Regions from separate parts of the Paenibacillus sp. FSL R7-0216 genome, predicted to be linked through region 2. Evidence: riboswitches for the same ligand, from Rfam matches in the RefSeq annotation. Region 2 holds a riboswitch; the other holds the start of a gene.
What was found. Region 2 has a riboswitch for cyclic di-AMP ahead of MKZ15_RS01965 (APC family permease). Riboswitches for the same ligand answer to the same signal wherever they lie in the genome.
Positions count from the first base shown of each region.

Region 1: it holds a riboswitch for cyclic di-AMP, as region 2 does, so the genes downstream of both, MKZ15_RS00145 (3D domain-containing protein) here and MKZ15_RS01965 (APC family permease) in region 2, are expected to answer to the same signal.

Region 1 covers NZ_CP150222.1:21,318-35,894, forward strand. Annotated here, with positions in the region: gene MKZ15_RS00085 (aminotransferase class I/II-fold pyridoxal phosphate-dependent enzyme) at 1-1,160, shown strand, start outside; gene tmk (dTMP kinase) at 1,191-1,841, shown strand; gene MKZ15_RS00095 (cyclic-di-AMP receptor) at 1,895-2,224, shown strand; gene MKZ15_RS00100 (YaaR family protein) at 2,637-3,080, shown strand; gene holB (DNA polymerase III subunit delta') at 3,106-4,086, shown strand; gene MKZ15_RS00110 (stage 0 sporulation family protein) at 4,239-5,039, shown strand; gene yabA (DNA replication initiation control protein YabA) at 5,087-5,458, shown strand; gene MKZ15_RS00120 (tRNA1(Val) (adenine(37)-N6)-methyltransferase) at 5,525-6,280, shown strand; gene rsmI (16S rRNA (cytidine(1402)-2'-O)-methyltransferase) at 6,277-7,176, shown strand; gene MKZ15_RS00130 (AbrB/MazE/SpoVT family DNA-binding domain-containing protein) at 7,331-7,585, opposite strand; gene MKZ15_RS00135 (HD domain-containing protein) at 7,902-9,191, shown strand; gene MKZ15_RS00140 (TatD family hydrolase) at 9,209-9,982, shown strand; cyclic di-AMP (ydaO/yuaA leader) riboswitch at 10,188-10,399, shown strand; gene MKZ15_RS00145 (3D domain-containing protein) at 10,837-11,973, shown strand; gene rnmV (ribonuclease M5) at 12,166-12,711, shown strand; gene rsmA (16S rRNA (adenine(1518)-N(6)/adenine(1519)-N(6))-dimethyltransferase RsmA) at 12,717-13,613, shown strand; gene yabG (sporulation peptidase YabG) at 13,638-14,555, shown strand.
Region 2 covers NZ_CP150222.1:436,586-451,162, reverse strand. Annotated here, with positions in the region: gene MKZ15_RS01975 (PTS fructose transporter subunit IIABC) at 1-1,457, shown strand, start outside; gene pyk (pyruvate kinase) at 1,503-2,918, opposite strand; gene MKZ15_RS01965 (APC family permease) at 2,975-4,792, opposite strand; cyclic di-AMP (ydaO/yuaA leader) riboswitch at 4,951-5,126, opposite strand; gene MKZ15_RS01960 (metalloregulator ArsR/SmtB family transcription factor) at 5,388-5,720, shown strand; gene MKZ15_RS01955 (DsrE family protein) at 5,776-6,120, opposite strand; gene MKZ15_RS01950 (beta-eliminating lyase-related protein) at 6,117-7,232, opposite strand; gene MKZ15_RS01945 (methyl-accepting chemotaxis protein) at 7,345-9,063, opposite strand; gene MKZ15_RS01940 (methyl-accepting chemotaxis protein) at 9,273-10,553, opposite strand; gene MKZ15_RS01935 (SDR family oxidoreductase) at 10,808-11,560, shown strand; gene MKZ15_RS01930 (LysR family transcriptional regulator) at 11,762-12,646, opposite strand; gene MKZ15_RS01925 (putative sulfate exporter family transporter) at 12,778-13,872, shown strand; gene MKZ15_RS01920 (methyl-accepting chemotaxis protein) at 13,862-14,577, opposite strand, start outside.

The DNA of each region.
Region 1 (14,577 bases), 420 kb from region 2:
CGCACGCGGTGTTTTTGGCGCCGCAGCAGGATGCCGGCAGCGGGCTGGCGACCATCCCGAGCGAAGCTGCGGTGCGAGAAGCCCTACGCCGGTATCCCGGCGCAAAGGGGCTGCTGCTCACGCACCCGAGCTACTACGGGATGGGCGCGCCGCTGCGGCCGCTGGCCGAGCTGTGCCATGCGCACGGCGTGCCGCTTCTCGTCGACGAGGCGCATGGCGCCCACTTCGGCCAGCACCCGGCGCTGCCGGAGAGTGCGCTGGCCGCGGGGGCCGATGGCGTCGTGCAGTCGACGCACAAGATGCTGACCGCGCTCACGATGGGCGCGATGCTGCACGTACAGGGCGGGCTGCTCGACCGCGCGCTGCTGCGCCAGCGGCTGGCGATGCTGCAGAGCTCCAGCCCGTCCTACCCCATCATGGCTTCGCTCGACTTGAGCCGAAGCCTGCTGGGGACGCAGGGCCCCGCCTTCTTCGAGGGCGGGCTCGCCGCGGCCGCGCACCTGCGGCGCGGCCTGGCCAAGCTGCCGCGCTTCGGCGTCGTTGCACCGCCGGGCGCCAGTGGAAGGGCTGCTGCATATACTATCCAAGATCCTTTGAAACTTGTCATATACGATGCATCCGCAGCCCTCACCGGGTATAAATTGCAGGAGCGGCTCGAAGCCGAGGGATGCGTGCCGGAGATGAGCGATGACCGCCATGTAGTTCTGGCGCTTGGCCCCGGCTCAACGATGGAGGATGCGGATCGTTTGCTGCAGGCGCTGGTACGCATCGCCGCCGATGCCGAACAAATGGGAAATGCAGCGGGCCTCAGCCCTGATCCGGTACTGGCCGATGAACTTTCCACGTGGAACATTACGGCTGACGAGGCCGATCTGTCGGAAGTGTCCGAGCCCGTGCCGTTTGGCCTTACACCGCTGCGTCCGACAGAGATTGAGGCGATCTCCACTCAGGAAAGTATCGGCCGGCAAGCGGCGGAAATGATCATTCCGTATCCTCCGGGCATTCCGCTGCTTTATCCCGGAGAAATCATCACCGAGGCGGTTGGGCAGCAGCTGATGAAGCTACGGGATTCCGGAGCCAAATGCCAGGGGCCGGCCGACCCGCAGCTGCGGACGATTCAAGTCAAGAAAAGGGAAAGCCAAGCATATACTTGTACATGATTTTTGAGAAGAAAGCAGGGAACGAACTAGATGAACCATCAAGCCAAAGGATTATTTATTACGCTCGAAGGGGGGGATGGCTCCGGCAAAACGACGGTGATGCGGGAATTGGAACAGGCGTTAGAGGAGCATGGCGTGGCGTTTATTTCTACCCGGGAACCCGGAGGCATTGAGATCGCAGAAAAGATCCGCGAGGTGATTCTTAATCCGCAGCATACGGCGATGGATGCGCGGACAGAGGCGCTGTTATACGCAGCTTCCCGGCGGCAGCATTTGGCTGAGAAGGTGGAGCCCTCCTTGGAGCGGGGAATTACCGTTCTCTGCGACCGGTTTCTGGATAGCAGTCTGGCTTATCAGGGCTACGCACGTGGGCTTGGCATTGATGAGGTGTTGGAGATTAATCTTTTTGCCACCAAGGGGCGGTTTCCGGATCTCACCTTTTATCTCGATATCGAGCCGGAAGAGGGTTTGGCCCGTATCGCTGCTGGAGCGGGGCGCGAAGTGAATCGCTTGGATATGGAAAGTCTGCAATTTCACCAGAAGGTCCGGGAAGGATATCGGATAATCGGCGGGATGTATCCGGAGCGTATCAAGACAATCGATGCTTCGCGCAGCAAGGAAGAAGTCGCTGCGGAGATCCGAGGGTATCTTTCCGCGGCAATAAAGGAATTCATGGCCTAGCCGTCAAATAGGTTAGTATGGTACATTTTTTATAAAACAAGGAGGTACTGCATATGAAACTGATTGTTGCGATTATCCAAGATAAAGACAGCAACCGGCTATCCAGCGCGCTCGTGAAGGAAAACTATCGGGCCACCAAGCTGGCGAGTACCGGAGGGTTTCTTCGGGCGGGGAACACGACGTTTATGATCGGTGTTGACGACCATCAGGTGGATTCCGTTTTGAACGTCATCCGTACCAGCTGTAAAGTGCGTGAGCAGCTCGTTACCCCGGTTACGCCGATGAGCGGTACAACCGATTCGTATTTGCCGTTGCCCGTGGAAGTGCAGGTGGGTGGGGCGACGGTGTTTGTACTCCCAGTAGACCGTTTCGAACACTTCTAAATATAGTTGTTATTAAAAAGCCAGCTTTTGATCACGAGGTGTCTCGAGAAGAGTATTCGACATCGAATCTTGAACTCAACCGGGACTTCCGTTGCTCACGTAGGTTCGCCTACGCTGCGCTACTCAGTCCCTAGTTTCGTCCAACCTTCTCGGTGCTGAAAAGCCGACTTTTTAATCTTCATCTGAAGATGTTATCAAAAAAGTGATCTTCCCAACACGAAGAGAATCAATGAAGCTAACTCGACATCGAATCTTGAATTCAGCCGGGCTTAAGCATATGCTTTCGAAGCATGTTTCCTACGGAAACATTTGAGTTGCTCACGTAGGTTCGCCTACGCTGCGCTACTCAGTCCCTGTACTGAACTAGGTTTTAAATATTCAACTATCTAATCAACCATAGGCGGTGAACGCTTTGAAAATTGATCCGGGATACCGGCCGCTCAAAAGCGGTTTGGGAGTTAGCGACAGCCCTGCCAAGCCGGTGCAATCCAAAAGCTTCTCCGATGTGATGCAGCAGCATGGCCAGCAAGCAACTCAAGAGGAACTGAACCGGAGATTTAAAGAAATTCAAATGCAAGGGGACCGGCTCGCCCGGTCCATGACCGTTCGAGAGCTGAAGGCTTACCGAATGATGGTCAAGCGGTTTCTGGAAGATACGGTACGGCGGGGCGTTACCATCAAAGATGCGAAAGGATGGGACCGCCGGGGCCGAGGTAAACGCTACAAGCTGCTGGATGAAGTGGACGCTGCGCTGCTCGCGATGGCAGATGAACTGCTGGAGACGGAGCAGGGCAAAATCGACCTGCTGCAAAAAATCGGCGAAATCCGCGGTATGCTGATCAATCTGTGCTTCTAGCTTCGAAAGGACGAGGGCAAACGCGATGTCATTTCAAGAGATCATCGGGCAGGATACGGCCAAACAGTTGTTGCAGAGCAGCCTGAGACGCCAGGAAATATCCCATGCCTATATATTTAGCGGACCGCCTGGAAGCGGGCAGATGGAAATGGCCATGGCCTTCGTCCAGGCGTTGTTCTGCACCCGGGGCGGCGACGAGGCTTGCGGGGAATGTCTGGAGTGCCGCAAGGTGCTGCACGGCAATCATCCCGATTTGTTTACGATCAAGCCCGACGGGGCATCCATCAAAATTGAACAAATTCGTGATCTGCAACGGATTTTCTCTTATCGATCGGAGAGCGGAAATCCCAAAGCTTACATTATTGACGAGTCCGAAAAAATGACGGTACAAGCGGCGAACAGCCTGCTAAAGTTTCTGGAAGAGCCGCCATCTCCGGCCGTTGCGATCTTGCTGTCGGACAATGGACGGGCCTTGCTCCCCACGATTCAGTCGCGGGCACAATGGGTTCCTTTTTCAGCGGTGGATCCGGAGATGATGCTCCAAATATTGGCGAACGAGGGATTTCCGTCAATCTTGGCTCGAAGTGCCGTTCACCTCGCGGCGGGACTGGGTCCGTGCCGTGATTTAATCCAACAGAATTGGTTTGCAGAAATTAGAAACGTAGTGTTACAATTAGGGAAGGAAATCGCAGGCCGTGGCGGTTCTCCTTTAATAACGGCGCAGCAAACGTTGTTCAAATCCGGCTTGATCGATCATTTGGACATGTTGTTCAGCCTTTTCCATTTGTGGTTCAAAGATATGATCCATGCGCTCTATCATAAACATGATCAAATCGTTTTCATAGATGAGCTTCCGTTTATCAATCAGCATGCCGCCAGTTGCAGCGCCGAACAGTGGATTGATGCCATGGCGCAGGCCGCGGAGAGCAAGAAGAAGCTGCGGCAGCATATGAATGCCAGCCTCTGCGTAGAGCAATTTCTGATCGCGGTGGATGGGCAACGATAGCACTAGCCGCAAGGGACAAGACAGACAAGATGTACTTTCGCATGAAACTTTCTCCCCTGAAAGAGCAGGGATTTCTAGTAGTTTCTTCTGAACGCGCGCTTCAATGGGAAAGCGGTTCACCAGTTTTTAGAGCTATACGAGGGGGTTAGTTTTTGTATACAGTAGTGGGTGTCCGCTTTAAGAAAGCGGGCAAAATCTATTATTTCGATCCGCTGGAGCTCCCTGTGGAGAAGGACCAGAGCGTGATTGTCGAAACCGCGCGGGGAATCGAATATGGGAAAGTGGTGGTCGGCAAGAAGAAGGTCGGAGAATCCGATGTCGTCCTTCCGCTGAAGAAGGTCATTCGGATCGCCGATGATTCCGATGCCCGTGTTGTCGAAGAGAACAAATTTGCGGCAAAGAATGCCTTTGCCACATGTTTAAATAAAATTAAAGATCATGATTTGAAAATGAAGCTGGTCGACGTTGAATTTACTTTTGACCGCAATAAAATCATTTTTTACTTCACGGCGGAAGGCCGCGTGGATTTTCGCGAATTGGTTAAGGATTTGGCCAGCATCTTCCGGACCCGGATCGAGCTAAGACAGATCGGTGTACGGGACGAAGCCAAGATGCTTGGCGGTATCGGTCCTTGCGGACGTGTTCTCTGCTGTTCTTCCTGGCTAGGCGACTTTGAACCGGTATCGATCAAGATGGCCAAGGATCAGAGCTTGTCGCTGAATCCAACCAAAATCTCCGGATTATGCGGTCGATTGATGTGTTGCCTGAAGTTTGAGCATGATAACTACGAAAGCACCAAAGAAGAGCTTCCATCCGTAGGTAAAATCGTCGTCACTTCGCTGGGAGACGGCAAGGTCGTCGGACTCAACGCCGGCACCCGCACCGTGCATGTACAGCTGTTTGAAATCGGGAAAGTGAAGGAGCTTCCGCTGGACGATGTCGTCCTGAAATAAGGAGTTTCTTTTACGATAGATTCTAGAGATGACTCTGGGGTGGGAACTTGGAGAACAAGGACATATTCACAAGTATGCAGGCGTTGGAAACGCAAATGGGAAAAGTTCACGGCGATTTGGGCAGCCTCAAGCTGGAGGTCAAGAAGCTGGTGGAAGAGAACCAGCGGCTACGCCTCGAAAATGAACAACTGCGCAAAATCTTAAAGCGAGAAAGCGCGGAAGGGCCATTGTCCATACCCGTGGCGGAGAGAGCCGATATTCCGGCTCTGACCGGCAAGGAAGCAATGGATGTCGTGGGCGAAGGCTACGACAATTTGGCGCGTCTTTATCATGAGGGCTTCCATATTTGCAATGTTTATTATGGGCATCTGCGCACGGAAGGCGATTGCCTGTTCTGCTTGTCGTTTTTGAATAAATAATGAACCGTGGGGGTGTCCCTACGGTTTTTTTAAATTTGTGTTGAAAAAGGATGGGTATCGAAGTCCATGAACCAAGTACCGATTTATGAGCAGGAACGTGTAGACGACTTGCTGACGCATGAGCTACATATCATTCAAAGCGATGAAGTGTTTAGCTTCTCCATGGATGCCGTATTGTTAGCCCGGTTTGCCCCGGTGCCGAAGGTTGGCAAAATTCTCGATCTGTGTACCGGCAACGGGGTCATCCCGCTGCTGCTCTCCACCCGGACAGAAGCGGAGATCGAAGGGATTGAGATTCAGCCGCGGCTTGCAGATATGGCACGTCGCAGCGTGGAAATGAACGGGCTCTCGCAACGGATCCTCATTCGTGAAGGAGATTTGCGCGAGCTGGTAAAGGTGACGGGTCATGGAGTTTACGATGCTATTACCGTGAACCCGCCGTATATGCCAGTGACGACGGGCGAGGTAAAGCTCAATGCTCATCAAGCAATCGCCCGGCATGAGATTCACTGCAGTCTGGAAGAAGTGGCTGCGGCTGCGATGCGCTTGGTACGGCCCGGCGGCAAGGTGTCGATGGTGCACAAACCCCAGCGCTTGGGCGAAATTGTCACGGTGTTGCGCCAGTACCGACTAGAACCGAAGGTGATCCGTTTTGTACATCCAAGGGCCGGAGCGGAAGCGAATATGGTACTGATTGAAGCACTGCGGGACGGGAAACCGGACCTGCGGGTGCTGCCGCCGTTGATCGTTTATAATGAAAATGGGGCATACTGCGAAGAAATCATGAATATCTATTACGGGCCAAAAGAGGGTAGAGTATGAACGTTCAAGTACAGAAGAGCTTTGAAACATCACCGGGCGGAAGGGGCGAAGCGGGCAGCGGCAAGTTGTTCCTTGTAGGCACCCCGATCGGGAATTTAGAGGATATGACCTACCGAGCTGTCCGTACCCTGCAAGAGGCGGACATCATCGCAGCGGAGGATACAAGGCAGACGCGAAAGCTGTTAACTCATTTCGAAATCTCCCCGGGAAAATTGCTAAGCTATCATGAGCATAATAAGGTTGCTAGTGGCCCAGAACTGATACGCTTTATAATAGAAGGAAAAAATTTGGCGCTTGTGAGCGACGCCGGTTTGCCGGCCATTTCCGATCCCGGAAGCGATCTGGTGAAGCTTGCGTTGGCGGCGGGAATTTCCGTCGTACCGGTGCCGGGAGCCAATGCGGCTTTATCGGCACTCATCGTTTCCGGTCTGCCGACCGAACGATTTACGTTTTTCGGCTTTTTGCCTAGAGACCACAAGGAGCGAGATCTGTTACTGAAGTCGTTGGAAGATCAGGAAGGGACGATGCTGATGTACGAGTCGCCGCATCGGCTGATCAAAACGATGGAGTCCCTGCTCGAGGTTTGGGGGAATCGTCGAATCGTCTTAGCGAGAGAACTGACCAAGCGTTATGAGGAAATGGCACGGGGGACGATTCAGGATTGCCTGGTTTGGCTGCAGGAATATCCGCCGCTAGGCGAATATTGCCTTGTCGTCGAGGGGGCACATCCCGACCAGGTGAAGGAGAAACGTGACGCCTGGTGGCAACCGCTTACGGTGGAGGAGCATGTCCGGCATTACGAAACGGAAGGAGGGATGACGCGAAAGGATGCGATGAAGAAAACGGCCGCAGATCGGGGCGTGGCGAAGCGAGATATTTATAATCAACTGATCTAGATCTCCACATCTCTCCGAAAATAGACATTATTAACCAAAATGCCGAAAAAAAAGGGGCCTTCGCTAGGCTGGGTTCAAGCCTAGGAAGGCGCCAAGGAGATATGAAAAAGGTTAGAATTAACAGTTTCAGTAAATCTATTATATACTATAATTCTTAATTTGTCACAGGGGTAGGAAGCTCAGTAATGCATTCGTGACAAACAATTTTGCCTTTGAAGTAGGTCACGTTCTCAGCATTACCGCAGAAGATGCAAGCTGGCTCATATTTCTTGAGCATGATCCGTTCACCGTCTACATAAATTTCGAGCGCGTCTTTTTCACCGATCCCCAGAGTGCGGCGCAATTCGATCGGGATTACGACACGACCCAATTCGTCTACTTTTCTTACGATACCTGTGGATTTCATCATATTGATGATTGCCCCTCTCACTATAAATTGGAATTGTCATTATTCGACATGATTCTATCTTTTATGATTTTTATAATACCAACCATTGCCAGATTAGTCAACCTATTTATGGTATAGTTCAATATTATTTCTAAATTACAGGGATACATAACTCCGAGAACCGTTATGAAGTCTAGCAAGTTACTAATACTTTATGATTCGACATTTTGGAAATCGTTAATTTGACAAACATCGACATTATTCGACATAACCCGTCGTCATCAGTCAGAATTCCGCTTTTGGTCTCGCATTTATGAAAAAAAAGGAGTGTTGACCCATGCATCGTCGGCTTAGCGAAGAGAAAGTGTTCAAAGATCCCGTACATAATTATATTCATGTACAGGACGAAGTGATCTGGTCGCTCATAAATACGCCGGAGTTTCAACGCCTTCGTCGGATCCGTCAGCTAGGCACGTCTTATTTGACGTTTCATGGCGCCGAGCACAGCCGATTCTCGCATTCGCTTGGCGTTTATGAGATTACCCGCCGAATCATTTCGCAGTTTGAACGGAGCGGGTACGCCGATTGGCCTCAAGGAGATAAATTGGTGGCATTGTGCGCGGCGTTGCTTCACGATTTGGGACACGGGCCGTTCTCCCATTCTATAGAAGAAGCATTCCAGATGCATCACGAAGATTGGACATGTAAAATTTTGCTGGGCGATACGGAAGTTAGTGCCATTTTGCGCGAGGTTGCCCCGGATTTTCCGGAGAAAGTGGCTGCCGTGATCCGCAAGGATTACGAGAATCCGATTGTGGTCAATTTAGTCTCGAGCCCCCTCGATGCGGATCGAATGGATTATTTGCTGAGGGATGCGTATTTTACCGGTGTGAACTACGGTACGATTGATATGGACCGGATTCTGCGGATGCTTCGACCTTTTCAGGGGCGGGTGGTCGTAAAGGAATCAGGCATGCACGCGGTGGAAGACTATTTGATGTCCAGGTATCAGATGTATTGGCAGATTTATTTTCACCCGGTAACGCGGAGCTCGGAGATTATTCTCCGGCAAATTTTGCGCCGAGCTAAGGAATTGTACCAGAACGGTTATTCCTTTGGTTTCCTGCCGCATCCGCTTCCGGATCTATTTGAAGGTAACATCGGGGTCGCTGACTATTTGCAGTTGGACGAAGCTTTGATGCAAACGGCGTTCATGCAGTGGACGAGGGAGTCAGATGAGTTATTACGCGATTTGTGCTCCCGGTTTTTGAATCGCAAATTGTATAAATATGTAGAATTGGACACACCAGAGCTGGAAATGCTGGAGGAGATTCGGGAGTCCTTTACGCGCGTCGGACTGCATCCCGAATATGACATGGAAATTGATTTTCCGACCGATCTGCCGTATGATGTGTTCCGTCCGGACGAGGGGTTCCGTCAGAAGCAAATCTTGCTCTTGGACCGTCAGGAACGGGTACGGGAAATTTCTGAAGTGTCGGATATCGTTCGGTCGATTAGCGGATTACATCGAGGCAAAACGCATTTGTACTATCCGGATAATAAATTGTGTGCTGTAATGGATCGGTTGCCCCAGAAGGTAGCCCGCATATTCGAGCAACGGAATTAGGAGGATGACGATTCGAGATGTTATTTGATACGCATACGCATTTGGATAATCCCCAATTTGACGAGGATCGCGAGGAAGTGATTGCACGCGCCGTGGAGCAAGAGGTCACAAGGATGATCAACATCGGATTTAACCGGGAAACCATCCCGTCGACCATGAAATTGGCGGAGTCGTATGACTTCATTTATGCGGCTGTTGGCTGGCATCCGCAGGATGCCATTACGATGCAAGAAGGGGATTTGGACTGGATCGCTGAATTATGTAAACATGACAAAGTCGTAGCGATCGGTGAAATCGGGCTGGACTATTACTGGGACACGTCCCCAAAAGAAGTGCAGCATGACGTATTCCGCAAACAAATTGGACTAGCTCGCAGTCTGGGGATGCCGATTTCCATCCATAATCGCGATGCCCATGAGGATGTGGTCCGCATTCTCCGCGAGGAGAAAGCAAACGAGGTTGGGGGTGTCATGCACTCGTTCTCTGGTAGTTGGGAAATTGCCAAAATGTGTCTGGATTTGGGATTTCATTTGTCGTTTGGCGGACCAATTACGTTTAAAAATGCAAAACAGCCCAAAGAAGTGCTGACCAAGACGCCAATGGATCGTTTATTAATCGAAACGGATTCCCCTTATTTAACACCACACCCATATCGTGGAAAGAGAAATGAGTCTGCGCATGTCCGCCTGGTTGCGGAAATGGCTGCCGAGCTCAAAGGGGTTACTTTTGAGGAAATCGCCGAAATTACGACCCGAAATGCAATGGAACGATTTGGAATCTCGAGGATTTAAGAGTAAATCGGATGAAAAAAAGAGGATTTCGGAAAGATTAATGCTTTTTAACCGTTAAAACCGAGATCATTACATTTTTTTAACCATTTTTTTAAAAAAACGTGGTTGATTCGTCCTTTACAACATGCATCGAAACAGGATAGAATTTTTTCAGTATCGATTTAGTGCGTTCTGGATGGACAAATTGAACGATACTTGGTTCCATGAACCAGTCTCGCTGAATCTCCTTCACGGAGAACGGGGGAACCGATACAGGCAGCGGTTGGCGGCAAGCCTCTCGCGTCGGTATTTGATTTCTTTCCAGGGTCTATGGGGTGAATTCGAGGTCATTGCGCCATGAGCGAATGAACTGAGAAAGGGCGGCTCTCTTTCGCCCGAACCCGACAGCTAACCTCGTAAGCGTATAAGAGAGGTCACTCGTGCAGCTATTACACCAAGACATTCAGGAAGCCACGAAGGAGTTCCTCTAACTCTTTCTTTGGGCTTCTTTTGTTTTGAATAAAAGTAATAGGGTCATCATACTGTTGGTAAACAGGAGGTGACGTACGCAAGAAGACTGGATCAGGATGCAAAATGGCTTGGTATTTCAATAAGAGTCAAAAAGTCAGGTTTTCAGCACCGAGAAGGTTGGATGAAACTAGGGACTGAGTAGCGGAGCGTACATAGGGGTACGTGAGCAACGGAAGGCCCGGGTGAATTCAAGATTCGATGTCGAATCAACTTCTTGATTTACTTCGTGATCAAAAGATGACTTTTTTGACAACCATAGTCGTTTTGTAAAAAGTAACTGTAGTCACGTCAATCGTTATCATGCATCGACCTAGACGGCGGGACTATGAAGGAGGACGGAAGAAATGGGCATTTTCCGCAAAGAGGAGACCCATGAATCACGCTCATCCAGCATGTCTTACGCAATGCGATGGAAGCATGAGAATTTACGTCAGATTGCGCTCGTCGGCGTTCTGACCATCGCGGTATTCATCATCATCCTAATCTGGCTGTTTGGCCAGGCACATAAAGAAGTGTCCCTGATTGTGGACGGCAGCGTCCAATCGGTGGAGACGAATAAATCCAGCGTAGCCCATCTGCTGGAGGAGCAATCGATTCAACTCAGCGCGAAGGATTCCGTATCGCTTCCGCTGGACAGCTCGCTTAAGAACGGTGACCGCATTGTCATCGTACGCGCAAAGCCGGTAAACGTGAGCGTGGACGGCATGAAAAAGGTTCACTTCACAACACAAAGCAAAGTAGAAGGCGTATTGTCCGAGATCGGCGTCACATTGGACCAAGATGACAAGGTCTCACCGACACTGGACAGTAAAGTTACCGCGAACCTGGACGTCAAGATTGTTCGGGTGAGTAAGCAAACGGTGCAGACGAAGGAGACCGTGCCTTTTAGCGTGGTCAAAACGTCGGACGCCAATCTGCTGAAAGGCACGACGAAGGTCGTTCAGCAAGGCAATGCCGGATTGGTCATTCACAACATTGAGAAAACTTACGAGGACGGAAAGTTCGTGACAAAGCGATGGCTCGGCAAAGAGGTCACTAAAAAGGCCCAGCCGAAGGTTGTTGCCGTCGGCACGAAGAAGCCAACCGCCGTTCTGTCGGCCAGCATTAACCGTACCGCAAATGCGGTGAACATTAGCGGGTTGACGACCAAAGGCGGCGTCTCTTTTGAATATAAAAAGATACTTAAAAACGTCACGTTGACCGCCTATTCGGCGGAAGAAGACGGGATTGGCACCCGCACGGCCTCCGGTACCCGCGTGACCGAAGGCAGAACAATCGCGGTTGATAAGGACGTCGTTCCACTCGGTTGGTGGGTATACATCGAGGGGATCGGCTTCCGTAAGGCGGAGGATACCGGCGGGGCTATTGATGGGAACAAGATGGATGTTTATTACGATACCCTGAAGGATGCGAAGAACTTCGGCCGGAAGAAGGGGCGTACCGTTTACGTCATCGGCCCGACGAAGCCGGAATTGAATTAACTCTCGACTCTCTTTGTTTTACAATGCAGAGGGAATGAGATAGTATTAGGATGATGAATAAGACAGTGGATTAGAAGAGGATGTTATCCTCTTCTTTTTGTTATTCTTGCAAGGAAGTTCAAAAAGTCGACTTTTTGAACATCATTAATAACAAAAAAGATAAGCTAGAGCACGAAGGGAAGAATAGATACCATGATCAAAGAGGTCATCGTGGTGGAGGGCCGAGATGACACCGTGGCCATCAAGCGAGCCGTGGAGGCGGATACGATTGAGACCGGCGGTTCGGCCATCGGGGAAGTGACGCTCAAGAAGATCGCTTTGGCTCAGGAGCGCCGAGGGGTCATTATTTTTACTGATCCGGACCATGCCGGGGAGCGGATTCGCAAAATCGTGGCGGCAAGGGTTCCGGGCTGCAAGCATGCGTTCCTTCCCGAGGCAGAGGCCACGAAGCGGGGCGACATCGGCGTGGAGAACGCCTCACCGGAGGCGATCCGCACGGCGCTGTCCCGAGTCCGCAGCGAAGCGCCGGGAGTAGAGGCCGCGATCGACTGGGAAGACTTGATGAGTGCGGGGTTAATCGTTCACCCGCAGGCTGCTGCGCGACGGAAAGCGCTAGGTGAGCTGCTAGGCATCGGGTATTGCAACGGGAAGCAATTGTACAAGCGGTTATCGGTGTTCCGTATCACCCGCGAGGAGTTTGCGGCCGCGCTGGCCGAGTTGGAGAGCAAAGGAGTTTAAGGAGCATGAGCATAAGGGAAGAGGTATCCACGCCGCGCCGAACGAAGGAGATCATTCAACGGCACGGTTTTTCGTTTAAAAAAAGCCTGGGACAGAATTTTCTGATCGACCAGAACATTCTCGGGAAGATCGTCGCGGCAGCCGGCCTGGACGATACCAAGGGCGCGCTGGAAATCGGACCGGGTATCGGCGCGTTAACGGAAAAACTGGCTCAGGAAGCAGGTAAGGTAACGGCGGTGGAGATCGATCAACGTCTGCTTCCGATCCTGGAAGAGGTGCTGGAGCCCTATTCGCACGTGAACGTGATCCATGGGGACGTGCTGAAGCTGGATCTTCAAGCGCTGTTCGCTGCCGAATTCGGCGGGGTGAACGGCGTCAGTGTAGTGGCTAATCTGCCGTATTACGTGACGACGCCGATTCTGATGAAGCTCCTTGAGGAGAAGCTGCCTCTAGAGCATATTGTCGTGATGATCCAGAAGGAAGTGGCTGAGCGTATGGCTGCTGCTCCTGGCGGCAAGGATTACGGCAGCCTTAGCATCGCCGTTCAGTACTATAGCGTACCGGAGCTGATCTGCACGGTGCCGCACAGCGTATTTATTCCGCAGCCGAATGTGGAGTCCGCGGTGATCCGCTTGACCGTACGGAAGACGCCGGCTGTGGCCGTTAAGGATGAGGCGTTTTTCTTCGAGGTGGTGCAGGCCTCTTTTGCCCAGAGACGGAAGACGATATCCAACAATCTCAAGAGCCGCTTCTTCCCCAAAGAGGGGCGCGAGCGACTGGAGAACCTTCTGGAGGAAGCCGGTATCCAGTCTTCCCGGCGGGCCGAGACGTTAAGCCTGGATGAGTTTGCGAAGCTGAGCGATACGCTACTGGACGCCGGGTTGAAGGAACTCCGCGTGTAACCATTCCCTCTTGTCGCCCATACGATGGGGATAGAGGTGATTGACTTGACGAATTTGGGAGACTTGGTCGTCCGCAAATCATACGGTGGAGACGTCACGTTCCGGATCGAACGGATTGTACGGAGCGAAGCTATCATCAAAGGAACGGAATTTCGGCTGCTGGCGGATGCGCCCTTGACCGATCTGGTCAGGGTAGACCCGGCTTCCCCAGGAGAAACGACGCAGCGAGCCCGAATCAAGGCCACGGAGTCGCTGAAGTGGTTGACCCAGGACCGCAAGGACTTGGTAGAACGAAACCGGACGGCGATTGGACGGGAGTTTTATGCGCAAGGGGAACCGGCCTATTTCGAGGTGCCGGGTAAGGTGCTGCATTTGGACGGCGACGAACGATATTTGCAAAAAAGCTTAAGCCTGTATGAGAAGCTGCGAGTGCCGGCTCAAGGCTATTACGTCACGGAGTCGCAAATGTCCCATGCGCTGTATCGACTGCTTCCTGCCGTCAAACCGGATATCGTTGTGCTGACCGGACATGACGGGGTTTTAAAATCGCGTCCCAACGGCGACCTTTACAATTTAACCAGCTATAAAAATTCTAAGCATTTTGTGGAGGCCATTCAAACGGCCCGGCAATATGAACGGAATTTCGATACGTTAACGATCGTGGCCGGCGCTTGCCAGTCGCATTTTGAGGCGCTGCTACAGGCGGGGGCTAATTTTGCCAGCTCGCCCGGTCGCGTGCTGATCCATGCCCTGGATCCGGTCTACATCGCAGCCAAGGCGTCGCTCACCTCCATCCGCGAGACCATCCAGATCACCGACGTGCTGAATCACACGATCAGCGGAGCGCAAGGCGTCGGTGGGATTGAGACCCGCGGCAGCTACCGTATCGGACTGCCCAAACTCAAGGATTTATCGACGCTGAAAGTTGTGCCGTCCATGTGAAAGACCAAAATAAAAATAAAGA
Region 2 (14,577 bases):
GGAAGACGATTGAGAAGCTCGGAGCCGCCTCTTTTACGTTCATGGTTCCGGTATTAGCCGGGTTCATCGCCTTTAGTATCGCCGACCGGCCCGGCTTAGCTCCCGGGATCATTGGCGGTTATATCGCCGCAAACGGCAGTTTCTACGGCAGTGAAGCCGGAGCCGGGTTCATCGGCGGGATCATCGCCGGTTTCCTGGCCGGTTACGTCGCGCTATGGATCAAGAAGTGGAAGGTGCCGAAGGCCATCAATCCGATCATGCCGATTATCATCATCCCGGTCCTCTCTTCGTTAATCGTCGGTTTGGCTTTCATTTACTTGCTCGGTGGTCCGATCGCTCAGGTATTCGAATCGCTGACGAGCTGGCTTGCCAGCATGCAAGGAGCCAGCTCGATTCTGCTGGCATTGATCCTCGGCGCTATGATCTCCTTCGACATGGGTGGCCCGGTCAACAAGGTTGCGTTCATGTTCGGCTCCGCGATGATCGCGGAGGGCAATTATCAAATCATGGGTCCGATCGCCGTCGCGATCTGTATTCCGCCGATCGGACTGGGTCTGGCCACGTTCTTATTCAAGCGCAAGTTCCATGATGCAGAACGGGAATCGGGGAAGGCCGCCTTTACGATGGGCCTGTTTGGGATTACCGAAGGGGCGATTCCGTTCGCTTCGCAAGATCCGCTGCGCGTCATTCCCAGCATCATGGTCGGCTCGATGGCCGGTTCCGTGATCGCCATGCTGGGCGGCGTCGGCGACCGTGTCGCCCATGGCGGACCGATCGTTGCCGTGCTTGGGGCTGTCGATAATATCCTCATGTTCTTCGTAGCCGTCATCGTTGGCTCCATTGTCACCGCCTTGATGATCAAGCTGCTGAAGAAAGACCAGGTTGAACCTCAATTGGTTGGAGCAAGCGCTGTGGAGGAGGCTGCTCCGGCTATAGAAACACCGCGTCCGGAAGCCGTCCGCCCGGTGAGCACGCCGGTTTCCGAAGTCCATCGCCCGGTGAGTAAACTAACCGATATCATCAGCTTGGATTTAATTGAGCCTTCCCTGTCGGCTTCAACGCGGGACGGGGTCATCGACGAGATGATCGCCATGCTGAACGTTGAAGGCGTACTGACCTCCCCGGCTGAGTTTAAACAGGCCATCCTGAAGCGCGAGGAGGAGAGTTCCACCGGAATCGGAATGAACGTCGCGGTGCCGCACGGGAAATCGGCAGCGGTGCGAAAACCCCGGGTCGTATTCGGGATAAAGCCGGAAGGCGTTGATTGGAGCAGCGCGGACGGTTCGCCCGCGAAGCTGATTTTCATGATCGCCGTCCCCGCCGAGAACAAAGGCAATGAGCATCTAAAGATTCTGCAAATGCTGTCCCGCAAGCTAATGGACGACGGGTTCCGCGAGCAATTGCTGCAAGTAAAATCCAAACAGGAAGCCTATGAGCTCCTGGATCAAGTCCACTAACAAAGAAAGTCCCCCGAGCCGCCAAGGCGGTCCGGGGGATTTTTGTTATACCTGTTGAATTTGGATCAGATTCGTTGTTCCCGCCTGGCCTAACGGTAATCCTGCCGAGAAGACCACGGTGTCGCCGTCCTGGACATAACCCGCTCGGCGGGCGCTGTCGATCGCTGAGGTTAACATCTCATCCGTTGTCGTTACCGGCCCCCCTAAATAAGGGTACACCCCAGACAACAGAATCAACTTGGTCAAGACATGCGGGTGATGGGCAATCGCCAGAATCGGCGCCTCGGGTCGATATTTCGAGACCATCCTGGCAGTAAAGCCGCTTTCGGTGGACGTGATGATCACTTTAGCGCTCAGCTCCAGCGAGGCGCTAACCGCGCCTTGGCTGATCACCTCCGTGATATTGGTGCCGTGCAGCTTTCTTCTCCGATTGAATGCTTCCCGATAGTCGATCATCGATTCGGCCTTGCGCGCGACGGCAGCCATGGTTCGCACCGCTTCTACCGGATATTTCCCTGCGGCAGACTCGCCAGACAACATGACGACGTCGGCTCCCTGCATCACGGCGTTGTAAACATCACTGACTTCCGCGCGCGTCGGCCTTGGATTCACCTGCATCGACTCCAGCATATGGGTGGCGACGATAACCGGTTTGCCTGCCAGATTACACTTATCGATCATTTCTTTCTGCAGCATCGGCACTTCCTCAACCGGAATTTCTACCCCAAGATCGCCGCGCGCCACCATGATTCCATCCGAAGCCTCGATGATATCCTCCAGATCTTGCACGCCTTCCTCATTTTCGATTTTGGAGATGATCTGGACATGTCCTCCATTGTTCTCCTGCAAAATCCGACGAATCTCACGGATATCGTCGCCTTTACGAACAAACGATACGGCGATCATCTCGACCCCGTTCTCCAGGCCAAAATGAATATGCCGAATGTCCCGCTCCGTCACGCCAGGCAGCGTAGTTTTGATCCCAGGCAGATTGACGCCCTTGTTCGGCTTGAGCTTCCCGCCGCTGACGATGCGGCAACGGACTTCCGCCCCCTCGGCCGATATGACGCGCAGCTCGATCAACCCGTCATCGATCAGGATCCGATCATTTGCTTGCACAACCTGGGGCAATTCGGGATAGTTGACCGAGATTTTCGCGGCGTCTCCGGCTAGCGGCTCTGTTGTAAGCACCATCTCTTCTCCGGCAATCAGCTCGCAGAATGGTTCCCGCAATTTCCCGATGCGCACCTCTGGTCCCTTGATATCCATCATAATCGGTACAAAGTTATGCAGTTCTTGCGCGGCTTGCCGCACCCGTTGAATGCGGGCCACATGCTCCTCCAGCTCCCCGTGGGCCATATTCAGTCGGCCGACCGTCATCCCGCCCTTAATCATTTCCTTCAGCACGGAAACTGAGTCGCAGGCGGGGCCTAACGTGCAAATGATTTTTGTCCGCAGCACCTTGAAACCTCCTTAGGTAACGTTTAGGTTAGTATGCGTCAAGCCGCCGAAACGAATTATTTTTGCAGATGGTAAGGAACGGTTGCAATGACAATGTCCTTTTTATTGAATAAATAGGCCCGAAGCAAAAGGCTCGATTGGTTATGCAAAATATTCTGCCACCAGTGCCGGGTAATAAACTGCGGAATCAGGACGGTAATATGGTCGGTTTCTGCAGTTTTCCATTCCACCGTATCGATGAACTTCATGATGGGCCGGATGATGCTGCGGAAGCTGGAACGGAGCGTGATTAACCGAACCCCAGGGTTCCACTCCTCCCACTTCTTCTCCATGCGGTCTATTTCTTCGTCATCAAACCCGACATACACGGCAACAACGTTGTTCGTCAGCGATTTGGCGTAGCTCAACGAGTTCATCACGACGCGAGTGACGCCCGCAACCGGCACGACGATGGTGCTGCCTTTGATGCAGGGTTTTTCCGTATCCATCTGGATTCGAAGCTGGTCGGCAATATTTAAATAATGACGATGAATTTGGTAAAAGATAAACATCACCAGCGGTAAGAAGATAAATACGACCCATATATGCGAAAATTTAGTGATGATGAAGATCAGCGTAATCCCCAGTGTTGTCAGCATCCCAATCGTGTTGATGACAAACCGGAACACCCATCCTTGCGGCTTCAGCTTCAGCCATCGAATCATCATCCCGAGCTGTGACAAGGTGAACGGAATAAATACGCCAACTGCGTATAACGGAATCAAGCTCTCCGTGTTGCCATGGAACCCGAGAACCAGCAACGCCGAAGCCACGCCAAGGAAAATAATCCCGTTCGAAAAACCGAGCCGGTCCCCGCGCACCATAAACGCATGCGGCATGTACTTGTCTTTGGCCAGCATAAACGCCAGCAATGGAAAGGCTGAGTAGGCCGTATTGGCGGCCAGGAACAGGATCAGCGCCGTAATCGCCTGGATGACGTAGTATAAAGCACCCCGGCCGAAGGTCGACTCGGCTATCTGCGAGACAACGGTTGCTTTCGGATCAGGAGCGATACCGTACCAATAGGCCAGCGCACTGATTCCGATAAACATGGTGCAGAGAATGACACCCATCATCACCAGCGTAGCTGCAGCATTACGTTCGGCCGGCTGCTTGAAGTTCGGGATGGCGTTGGAAACCGCCTCAACCCCGGTTAAGGCCGAACAGCCGGAACTGAACGCCTTGAGCAGCAGGAACAGACTAATATCGGAAACCGCCGTCCCCATCTCGGGCACGCTCGCGTGAATTCCACCAGTCAAATATTTAAACAACCCCGACAGGATCAGAACAAAGATGGACGCGACAAACAGATATACCGGAACAGCCAATACGGATGCCGACTCCGTTACCCCTCGAAGATTCATTAGCGTTAATAAGGTGATCATTAGCAGCGCAATCAACACCCGTTGATCATGCAGCGCCGGGAAGGCGGATGTAATGGCATCCGTTCCCGCCGACGAGCTGACCGCCACCGTCAGAACATAATCGACCAGGAGCGAGCCGCCGGCCAGCAAACCTGTCGATCGCCCAAGGTTATCCATCGCCACGATATAAGCCCCGCCCCCGGCGGGGTATGAGAAAATCGTTTGCCGATACGACAAAATCAGAATAAGTAAAAGCCCAAGAACCGCAAACGAGATCGGGATGGAATACCAAACGGCCGAAAATCCCGCCGCCATCAAGACGATCAGAATCTGTTCCGTCCCGTAAGCCACAGACGATAACGCGTCCGAGGACAGTACCGCCAACGCCTTGAGCTTGCTCAGTTTCTCCCCTTCAATTTCGGCACTTTTCATCGGTCTGCCGATCAGTACTCGCTTAATTTTGTTCACCATGGTGATTTCCTCTCTTCTTCCCCTAAATAGCCCTATGTCTCTATCCATTCGTGGTTCTATAGGCTCCCCATTCCCGCAGAGAACAACACAAAAAGGCCGCAGGAAAGTTGGACCTTCCCGCGGCCGCTTTTTTGAAACTCAAGCGAATATCCGCGACAATTCCCTCTTTCGGACGCTTACGGAGTTAGCTGACGGATTCGGGCACGAAAGCAGCCCTACGCTCATAGCCAGGATGGCCAAAACAAGCGATTCACCCCAGAAACGAAGCCTCAAAGCCCCGTTTCGGTTGGTTCCCCCGTTTCTTACTGAATAAAGAATTCAGCGATCAGGTATTTGCCATATAAAAATTACCACTGATGAATCATACTCCCCGCCCTAAAAAGTGTAAAGATGAGTTTAAGGCGGATTGGCAACGAAATGCGATCCGCATTGTCGAGGTAAGCGTATACATCGCTCTTCTACGCTAATTATTTCGTACGGACTTGAAATTACGAGGAAATAAGACGATGGCCGATAGTGACGTGAATTATTCATATTCCCCTACTGGAATATTTGCGGCTAAATAAGTTATACTCGAAACAAGGAAGTGAGACCGATGAACACTGCAACTTTGAGCGCGCTTGCCGAACCCCATCGACTGGAAATGGTTGAACTGCTGCGATACGGCCCCCTAACCGTAGGAGAAATCGCGGATCGGCTCCAAGTCCGGCAGCCGCAGGTATCGAAGCATCTCAAGGTGCTGAATGAAGCCCGCATCGTCGAGGTTCAACCTGTTGCGAATCGCCGGATTTACCGGCTTCGGCCGGAACCCCTGCAGGAGTTGGACGAGTGGATCGCCTCGTTCCGAAACTTGTGGGAAGAGCGGTTTAACCGGCTTGACGAATACTTACAGGAAATTCAAAGCCCGGATCAACAAAAAACACCGTAAGAAAACGGCAAATGCCGTATTTCTTACGGTGTTTCTTTGATGATTTCAGCCGAGATCAAGCCAGCGTCAAGACCTCATATTGCGCAGCCAGTTCCATAAAACGCCCCATACTGGACACCTCGCCAGCTGCGAGTTGATCCTGGATGCCGTAATAGTTAACGCAGGTCCCGCAAGCCAATACCGGCACACCGCGATTCGCCAGCTCCTTCAGGTGCAACGAAGCAAACGACTGCTCCGTTAGGGCAAGAACACCCCGATTTACGCAAAATACCGCCGCCGGAAGCTGCTCCTGTTCCCGCTGCTTCAACAACGTTAGGAACGTTTCCAACAGCTGCACCCCCAGCTCCCGATCACCGTCCCCGAAGCTGTCGGTCGTTAGAAAAATAACTTTTCGGTTCAAAGCGATTCTCCTCTCAGCTTCTGATCGAGCAGTTCAAACGTCAACTGTAGCCGGTCTTTCGGCACCTCGCCATAACGGTCTCCAAGACTCACCTCGAAGGAACAGCCTCCATCCGCCTTCTCCTTGAGGCCGGCGGTTAACCCAACGCCGGTTTCCCGGTACACTTCAACAAGAGTATGCTCCAGCCGGTCCTTGGGGACATCCGCATGGACGTGGAACATGTTCGAAACCGGGACGGCCGGGACCGTCTTCATCTGATGGCATCGGTTATACCACCCTGCCAGCTCTTGCGCCTGCCGATAATATAAATCCATTTTCCCAACGCGCTGCTCATAGTAGTAATCTGCGCTGAGATAATACGGATACAAGCTGATCAGGTCACCGCCGTGACGTCTCTTCCACACCTTGGATTCCTTTGTAAACTCCGGCTCTCCGGCCAATATCGCTCCGGCGATCCCGCCGATGCCCTTGTAGAAGGAGATATAGACGCTGTCGAACAGGACGCACACTTCCGCCGCGGTCTTTTGATAGTAGGGAAGAACTTCGAACAACCGGGCTCCGTCCAGATGGAGCTTGATGTCTTTCTCCCGGCAGAACTCGGAAATCGCCACGAGCTCCTCGAACGGCGGCAACTGGCCGCCGATCTCGCGCTGGGGCAGTTCCAACAACAGGCACGAAACGTCCTCGCCAAGTTGCTGTACGTCCTCCAATCCAATAAGCCGGTCCTTGTCCGCCAGAAGAATCGGTTCGATTCCGTGCAGTTCCTTCAAGCCGTCTTCCTCATGAATCTCCAAATGGCATAAGGGGTGATAGGCTACGCGTTTCGTCCCCTTGCGATCGCACCAGATTCGCAAGGCGATTTGCTGGGCCATCGTACCGCTGGGAAAGAACACCGCCGAGGCTTTGCCCAGCACCCCGGCCATTTTTGCTTCGAATGCTTCCAGGGACGGTCCCATACCGTACATGTCGCTGTCCAGCTCACCATCGATCCCGGAAAAAGCCTGCTGCAGCACCCCCACACTTCGTTTACCGTGGCCCACCACTTGATAGACCGTCCGGTCGAAAGCCGCCTTTAACGATTTCTTATCCGATGATCCTTCGTTTCCATACATCGTTCTTCGCCGCTCCTCTCTCCAAGCTGTCTGCATAAACTGTGAATTCATGCTTATTATAGCTCGATTCGGAGCAGGAATCGATGATCGCCCAGTAGGACTTGTCTCTTCTTTACACCAATTTAAATTTCTCCACTTCTTGAATCATTTCAATCGAAAGCGATTCAAGCTCTTTAATCGCCTGGGCAATATCCTGGGTGGTGCCGTTCAACTCGATGGCCGAGGCGGAGATTTCCTCTGAAGAGGCTGAGTTTTGTTCTGCTACGGCAGAAGCCGAGCTCACGGTCAGAAGAACCCGGTTCTTATCCTCGTTGACGGTGACCACAGAACCGGTGATATCTTCGATCTGCGGCATCATTTCCCGAATGGAACGGATAATCTCCTGAATAACCTCCATCGTCGTCATGACGACCTCTGACTGCCGAGCCAGTACTTCGCCCGTTCTGGCCGAAGTTGCCGATACTCCGTCCATTTCCAATCCGATCTCCTGCAGCAGCTCGTCGATTCCTTGTGAAGAATGCTGCGTTTGTTCCGCTAATTTGCGAATTTCTCCAGCTACCACGGCAAACCCCCGGCCCGCCTCACCTGCGCGCGCAGCTTCGATAGACGCATTCAGCGATAACAGATTGGTTTGCGTGGAGATGTCGCTAATCAATCGAGTAATTTCCGTCACGCGAGTCAGGCTCCCCGTCAAGTTATGAACCTTGCTTTGCGTCTCCTCGAACGAATCGGCAATCCCCCTCACGGAGGTGACCAACTCGGCCAGTTTGCCACTGCTGTTCTGTGCTTTATCGTTCACTTGCTTTGCTGCCCCATCTACCGTCTCCAAGGAGCGGGTGATTTCGTCCAATCGGTCTCCGAATGCCTGGAAGGACTCTGTCATCGAAGCCAATTCCTCCGCTTGATTGACGGAGCCGAGAGAAACCTCCTGGATGGCCGTTGAGACTTCGCCAACGCTCGTTTTCATCGCCTCGGAGGAGGCGGTCAGCGCAATGGTTTGCTGGGTTAACTTCTGTGAATCTTGCCCAATGATTTGCAAAATCGTGCGAATCGAGCTAATCGTCTTGTTTAAAGCCCGGTTCATCATCCCGAATTCATTGCTGAGTTTGCCGTTAAATTGTATGGTTACATCGCCTTCCGCAACCCGTTCGACCCTGGAGATGAAGTCCTTCATGGAGGAGCGGATCATCAGGACGACGAGAATGGAGATGGCGCTAACGAGTAGAAGTGCCACGCCGAAAATCACGACAAAAAACCGGATACTCGCTTCATAGAGCTGTTTCGAAGCCTCGCTTTTCTCTTCAGCCACGCGTTTCTGGTAATCGACGATATTTAGAATATCCTGGGTCAATTGATTGCCTGCCTCGGCCATTTCCACGTTCGTCAAGTTCCGATCGGCGACAAGACCTTGCTTTCGTTGTTCGATCAAGGTAGGAAGATACGATACGTATTTTTCATAACTTTGAGCAGCTTTCTTCGCCAACTCTCCTTCTTCCGGGTTATCTTGGGAAGCCGCCACATTCCGATCCAGGATGGCCGAGATTTGACCGTTCAAATCCTCATATGTTTGGATCATGGCCTCATCGTAATCGCGGTCGATGATTTTCGTCACCGTATTGCGCAAGTTGCCCATGTGACCGTTCACGTCCTCCCAATCCTTCAGCTTGGGAATAATCTCAGAGGTAATCTCCTCCGTCGTGGAATTCATTTGAAAAATCGAGTTGATCCCTACAACCCCAATTGCCGTAGTGGCTAGCAGAGACAACACCCACAACATCACGACGCTATGCACGATCTTGATGTTTCTTAATCGATGGATCCAGGCGCTCAATATAACCCCTCCTATTTATTTATTTTCTGTAAAATCAAGTAGGTTGATTACTATATCGGCTAAAATCCCGAGACAATATAGACACAAAACGCCTTATTTCGACATAAAATTCATTTTATCTCCGCTATTTTCTGACACTATTCGACATTTTGCATATAAAAAAGAACGCCTGTCATCTACAAGCGTTCTTTTCATATGGTTGTTAAATATTAAAGCTTAAACACGTTCGTTAATCCGTTCATATTCTCGGACAATTCTACCAGCTTACCGGAGGTTTTCCCGATATCGCCGAAGATCTTCTCCTGTGTACCCAGCTGCCCTTGAATCTCGCCGGATACCTCTAGCCCCGACTCGATGGTGCCATTCACATCCTCCAACGTTGCGCTCATTTCCTCGAGCGAAGCCGCCTGGGTGGTCACTCCATCGGAAATCTCGGTCAGCATGGCAAAGGTGTTCTCCATGTTGTCCATGATCTGTTCGATCATCGTCTTGACGTTTCCTGATTGCGTTACGCCCTGTTGGACCTTCTCCTCGGTCTGGGCGACTGCAACCACGACGCTGCCGGTTCGAACGGTCATATCTTCGACCAAGCTGCCGATTTCCTGTAAGGATTGATTCGTATCCTCCGCCAGCTTTCGAATTTGTCCGGCGACGACCGCAAATCCTCTCCCCTCTTCCCCGGCCCGGGCTGCCTCGATGGCCGCGTTGAGGGCTAACAGATGCGTTTGTTCGGAAATTTGCTTAATAATGCTAACGACCTCGGTAATTTTCTGGCTCTGTTCTTCTAACCCGAGCACTTCGCCGCTGACGTGCTTCGTATTCGCCGCCAGATCATTAATGGCTTCAACGATGGAGTCCACCGAATTCTTTCCGTCTTCCGCGGAATCTATGACCAACTGGGCTCGCTCTGCAATTTGGTTGGCCAGTTCTGCCGTCGTCTGCGAATGGTTCGTAATCTCTGAAATGGCAACGGCGGTTTGCTTCATGCTTTCCGCGTTTTGGGTAAATACGTTCAGCAGGAGCTTGACCCCTTCGTTGATTTCATGCACTTGCCCATTGGCCTGCTCAATAATCTGGTTCAGCTCTTCCGAAGACAACGTCACCCGTTCAGAAGAGGACTGGATCGTTGCAATCAGGTGCTTCAAGTTATCTCTGGCTTTCTGAAGCGACTGAATCATCTGGCCCGCTTCTCCTTGCTGGGTCACCCGAATCTCAGCGGACAAATCGTTCTCGGCCATCGAATTAGCCAGCTTCGCCCCTTGTTTGAGCGGACGAACCAACAACACTTCGGAGATGATTACCGCGAAAATTTCAAAAACAATAAAAATGATCAATGCCTTTAACCCTAAGGATGGCGTAATCAGCTTGAAAAAATCATGATGTTGGCTATAGGATAACGTTACGACTAGAGCGGTATTTGAGACGAACATCGCCAAAAAGACGAGCACCATGATCCGCGTACGGATAGAAATGTTACGAATTCGATTCATCTTAGCATCACCTGTCTTGTTCGTAGTAGGGTATAATTGAAACTTCCTCTAGCAAAATTTGAAGCGATTCAGGAATCTCCTCCTAGTATTTAGATAGGTCATAAGTTCCAAATATTACATGTGTTGTCCATTATATAGTCCCAAATCACTACAGTCAAATAAGAGTGGATGATGGTAAACCGCTTTCAATTCTAGTAAAATGAGATGGGTTATGACATCAACGTAGAAGAATCGCAAACAGGGAGGATATCGGAATGGTCAATATGAAAGGAAAATGGGCGCTCATTACCGGAGCCAGCCGCGGAGTAGGTTATCAAACGGCGATGTTTATGGCCGAGCAGGGATGTAACCTGATCCTGCACAGCCGCAACCAGGAGCATACCCGGCAGATGGAGCAGGAGATCCGGGCATTCGGTGTCCAAGTCTACTCCGTTCAAGCTGAGCTGGCCAACCACCGAGAAGTCGTGGCGATGCTGGATGAAATCGAAGCCAACGGCACGCCGGTGGACATCGTCTTCAATAATGCTGCAGTCCAAATCGCCTACCGTACCGATTATTGGCAGACCCCGGTCTCGGATTTCGAACAAAGCTTTCTAATTAATTTCATTTCCATCGCGACGATTTGCAACCGCCTGATCCCCAAGATGGTCGAACGCGGCTTTGGCCGAGTCATCAACACCACCAGCGGGATCAAAAACGAGCCGGAGCAAGCCGGCTACGCGGCTAGCAAAGCAGCGCTCGATAAGTTCACCAAGGATTTGGCCTCTCGCCTCGAAGGCACCGACGTCATGATCAATTTGAACGATCCAGGCTGGTGCCGGACCGATTTGGGTGGCCCGCAGGCCCCGAACTCAGTGGAAAGCGTGCTGCCGGGGATCGTGGTCGGCGCTTTCGTCGACGACAAGAAGAGCGGACGCTACTTCCCGGCGCAAAGCTTCACCGGCCTGTCGCTGGAGGAAGCTATCGCGAAGGCAGAGACGTTCGAAGCGGTACCCTATACGATATAACAAGAACATCCCGCGGCGGCCCGCGGGATGTTTCTTAATTAAAGACCATTTATCGTTTACACAGGCTCAAGCTTCATATTGCCTAGAACCGGCGGCGTTCATCTCGCCGGACGTTTCCGCCGCCGTTTCGAGAAAGACCCGATGGGATGGATATGCCAACTTAATGCCTTCCTGCTCCAGCACATGCCTGTATACATTGTTCTAAAATGACCGCAGTTCCTGCGCCAGTTCCATAAACACTTCCATTGCCTTGGTGTAAAAGGGAGAGGCCTGTGTAACTAGAGAAAATTGACGGGAATACGGCAAGCCTTCCATCTCCAATAGCCTCAGTGTTCCAAGTGCCATTTCCTTTCGCACCGCCGCTTTGGACAACAGGCTAATTCCAAGCCCCGCCTCTACCGATTCCTTAATGATTTGTGTACTGCCGAATTCCATTAATCGCTCCGGGTGAAAACGATGCTGAGCAAACAGATGATCTACTGCTTCGCGTGTCCCCGAGCCAGCTTCCCGGACGATCCAGGTTTCCTCGCGCAAGTCGATAAGGCGAAGATCCCTACGCTCGGCGTAACGGTGTCCGGCAGGGACAACTACATACATCGCGTCATCGGCAATCGGCACGATCCGGTAGCGTTCATCCCGAACCTCCCCTTCAATGATGCCGACGTCCAGCCGACGGCTTCCCACCAACTCCACGATTTCCTTGGAATTACCGATGGTGATCGTCGGTTTGATTTCCGGATACCCCGCCATCATCACAGCCAACACATGCGGCAGCACGTACTCCCCATACGTATAACTGGCACCGATCGACAAATCCCCTCGCGCCGCGTGTTTCATGTCGTCGATGAGATACTGCATCCGCGCATACAACCCGGAAATTTCCCGGGCATGATGATATACGATTTGTCCCGCCGGGTTCAAGCGTACGTATTTATTACTGCGGTCAAGCAGCTTGGTTCCCAGCGCCTGTTCCAGGGAACGGATATATTGGCTAACCGCCGGCTGCGTCATATGCAACATTTCGGCCGCTCGGGTAAAACTTTGCTTCTCCGCGACAGTAATAAATACCTCAAGAGCCGGATCCATTTTTGCTTCCTCCTTATGATCAATCATCTCATTTATAATCAAATACTTATCATAATAATATATATGATTTATTTTACTTATTATTAAAGCGGATTTAAGCTAAAAGGGCAAATCAACGGAGGTGAAATCACATGTCAACTTCCTTATTACCCTCTAAAACAGTCTTGCCGACAACACCCGAAACCGCAAAAAAAGCCGAGCTCCTGTTCGGAGGCATCGGCTTTACGCTTGTGATCGCCATGCTTGGCTTTGGACTTGCTCAACTACCCGGCTTCAACCGGATCGGACAGCTTGGTTGTTCGATCTTGCTAGCCGTCCTCTACCGGCAATTCGTCGGATACCCGGAATCCTTGCGTCCAGGCATCCGGTTTGCTTCCCAGCAGCTGCTCCGTTCAGCAATCGTTTTGTTTGGGCTGAAACTGAACCTGGACGTCGTGTTGCAACAAGGCCTGCCTCTTCTGGCTCGAGATGCCGCAACCATCGCCTTTAGCATGATCGCCACTCTGCTGATCGGCAAATGGCTAAAGGCGGATCTCTCCCTCTCCTTGCTGCTGGGGATCGGCACCGGGGTGTGCGGAGCGGCAGCGATCGCCGCCGTTTCACCGATTCTCAAAGCCAAGGAAGACGATACCGCCATCAGTGCAGGATTGGTGGCTTTCGTCGGCACGCTATTCTCCTTGGGATATACGCTACTTCGACCGTTGCTTCCGATGTCCGAGCTTCAATATGGAGTTTGGAGCGGTGTCAGCCTTCACGAGATCGCCCATGTGGTGTTAGCCGCTGAGCCGGCCGGGCCAAACGCTCTGGCCGTCGCTATATTAGCCAAATTGGGCCGTGTATTTCTGCTCATTCCGCTTAGCTTCCTGCTGATGTATGGCATGAAGCGTACCGCTGGGACATTGTCGCTGAACCCAAGCGCAGCAGAAACGGCTGCCGGATTCGGACTTAAACCGAAGGCCGCCATCCCGTTCCCCTGGTTCTTGCTGGGTTTCATCTCGGCCAGCGTGATTGGCACCTATGCGTTGGGTACCTGGATCCCTGTGAAGGATGCTTTTCTTGGCGATATCTCCACTCTGACCGGATTTCTCCTGACGATGGCCATGGTGGGTCTGGGACTGAACGTCAACCTGCGCGAGCTCCGATCCAAAGCGCTTCGGCCTCTGATCGCGATGCTGATCACGTCATTACTGTTGTCCGTCGGGACCTGGATATCGCTTATACTTTAAATTTTCCGATCAGCGCCTGCAATTCCTCGGACAACTGACTGAGTCCTTCCATGGAAGCCATCATTTCCTGTACCCCGGCATATTGCTCCTCCGTATGCGCATATACCTCGCGCGAGCCGCCGGCCGTCTGCTGCGCCACCCGATCGATCGTGGTAATCGCTTGAACCACAGCCTCCGATTGGGAAGACAACTGCTCTACCTGACCGGCCACCCGGCCGATCCCGCCAGCCACCTGCTCGACGGCCTGCCGGATGCTGGTAAACACCTCGCCGGCCTGTTGGACCGTGACAATACCGGCAGCAATCTCGTGCGACCCGGCTTGCGCCGCTTCGATCACCATCTCCATCTCACTACGCACACCTTCGACCATCTCGGCCACGTCCGCCGCCGCTGCCCCCGTCTCCGCCGACAGCTTCCGCACCTCACCGGCGACTACGGCAAACCCTTTGCCGGCTTCCCCGGCTCGCGCGGCTTCTATCGAGGCGTTCAGCGACAGCATCTGCGTCTGTTTGGCGATGCCGGCAATCAGCTCGGCCGCTTCCGCGATTTGGCCGGAGCGGACGCCAAGGCGCTCGATGAACGCGCGCAGCTCGTCCATCTGCCGCCGAATCGTAGCCATTTGAGCCGCTGCCGAAGCAACGATCTCCTCGCCGGCCCGAGTTTCATTCACGGCAGCCGCCGATTGTTGACGGGCATCATCCGCCA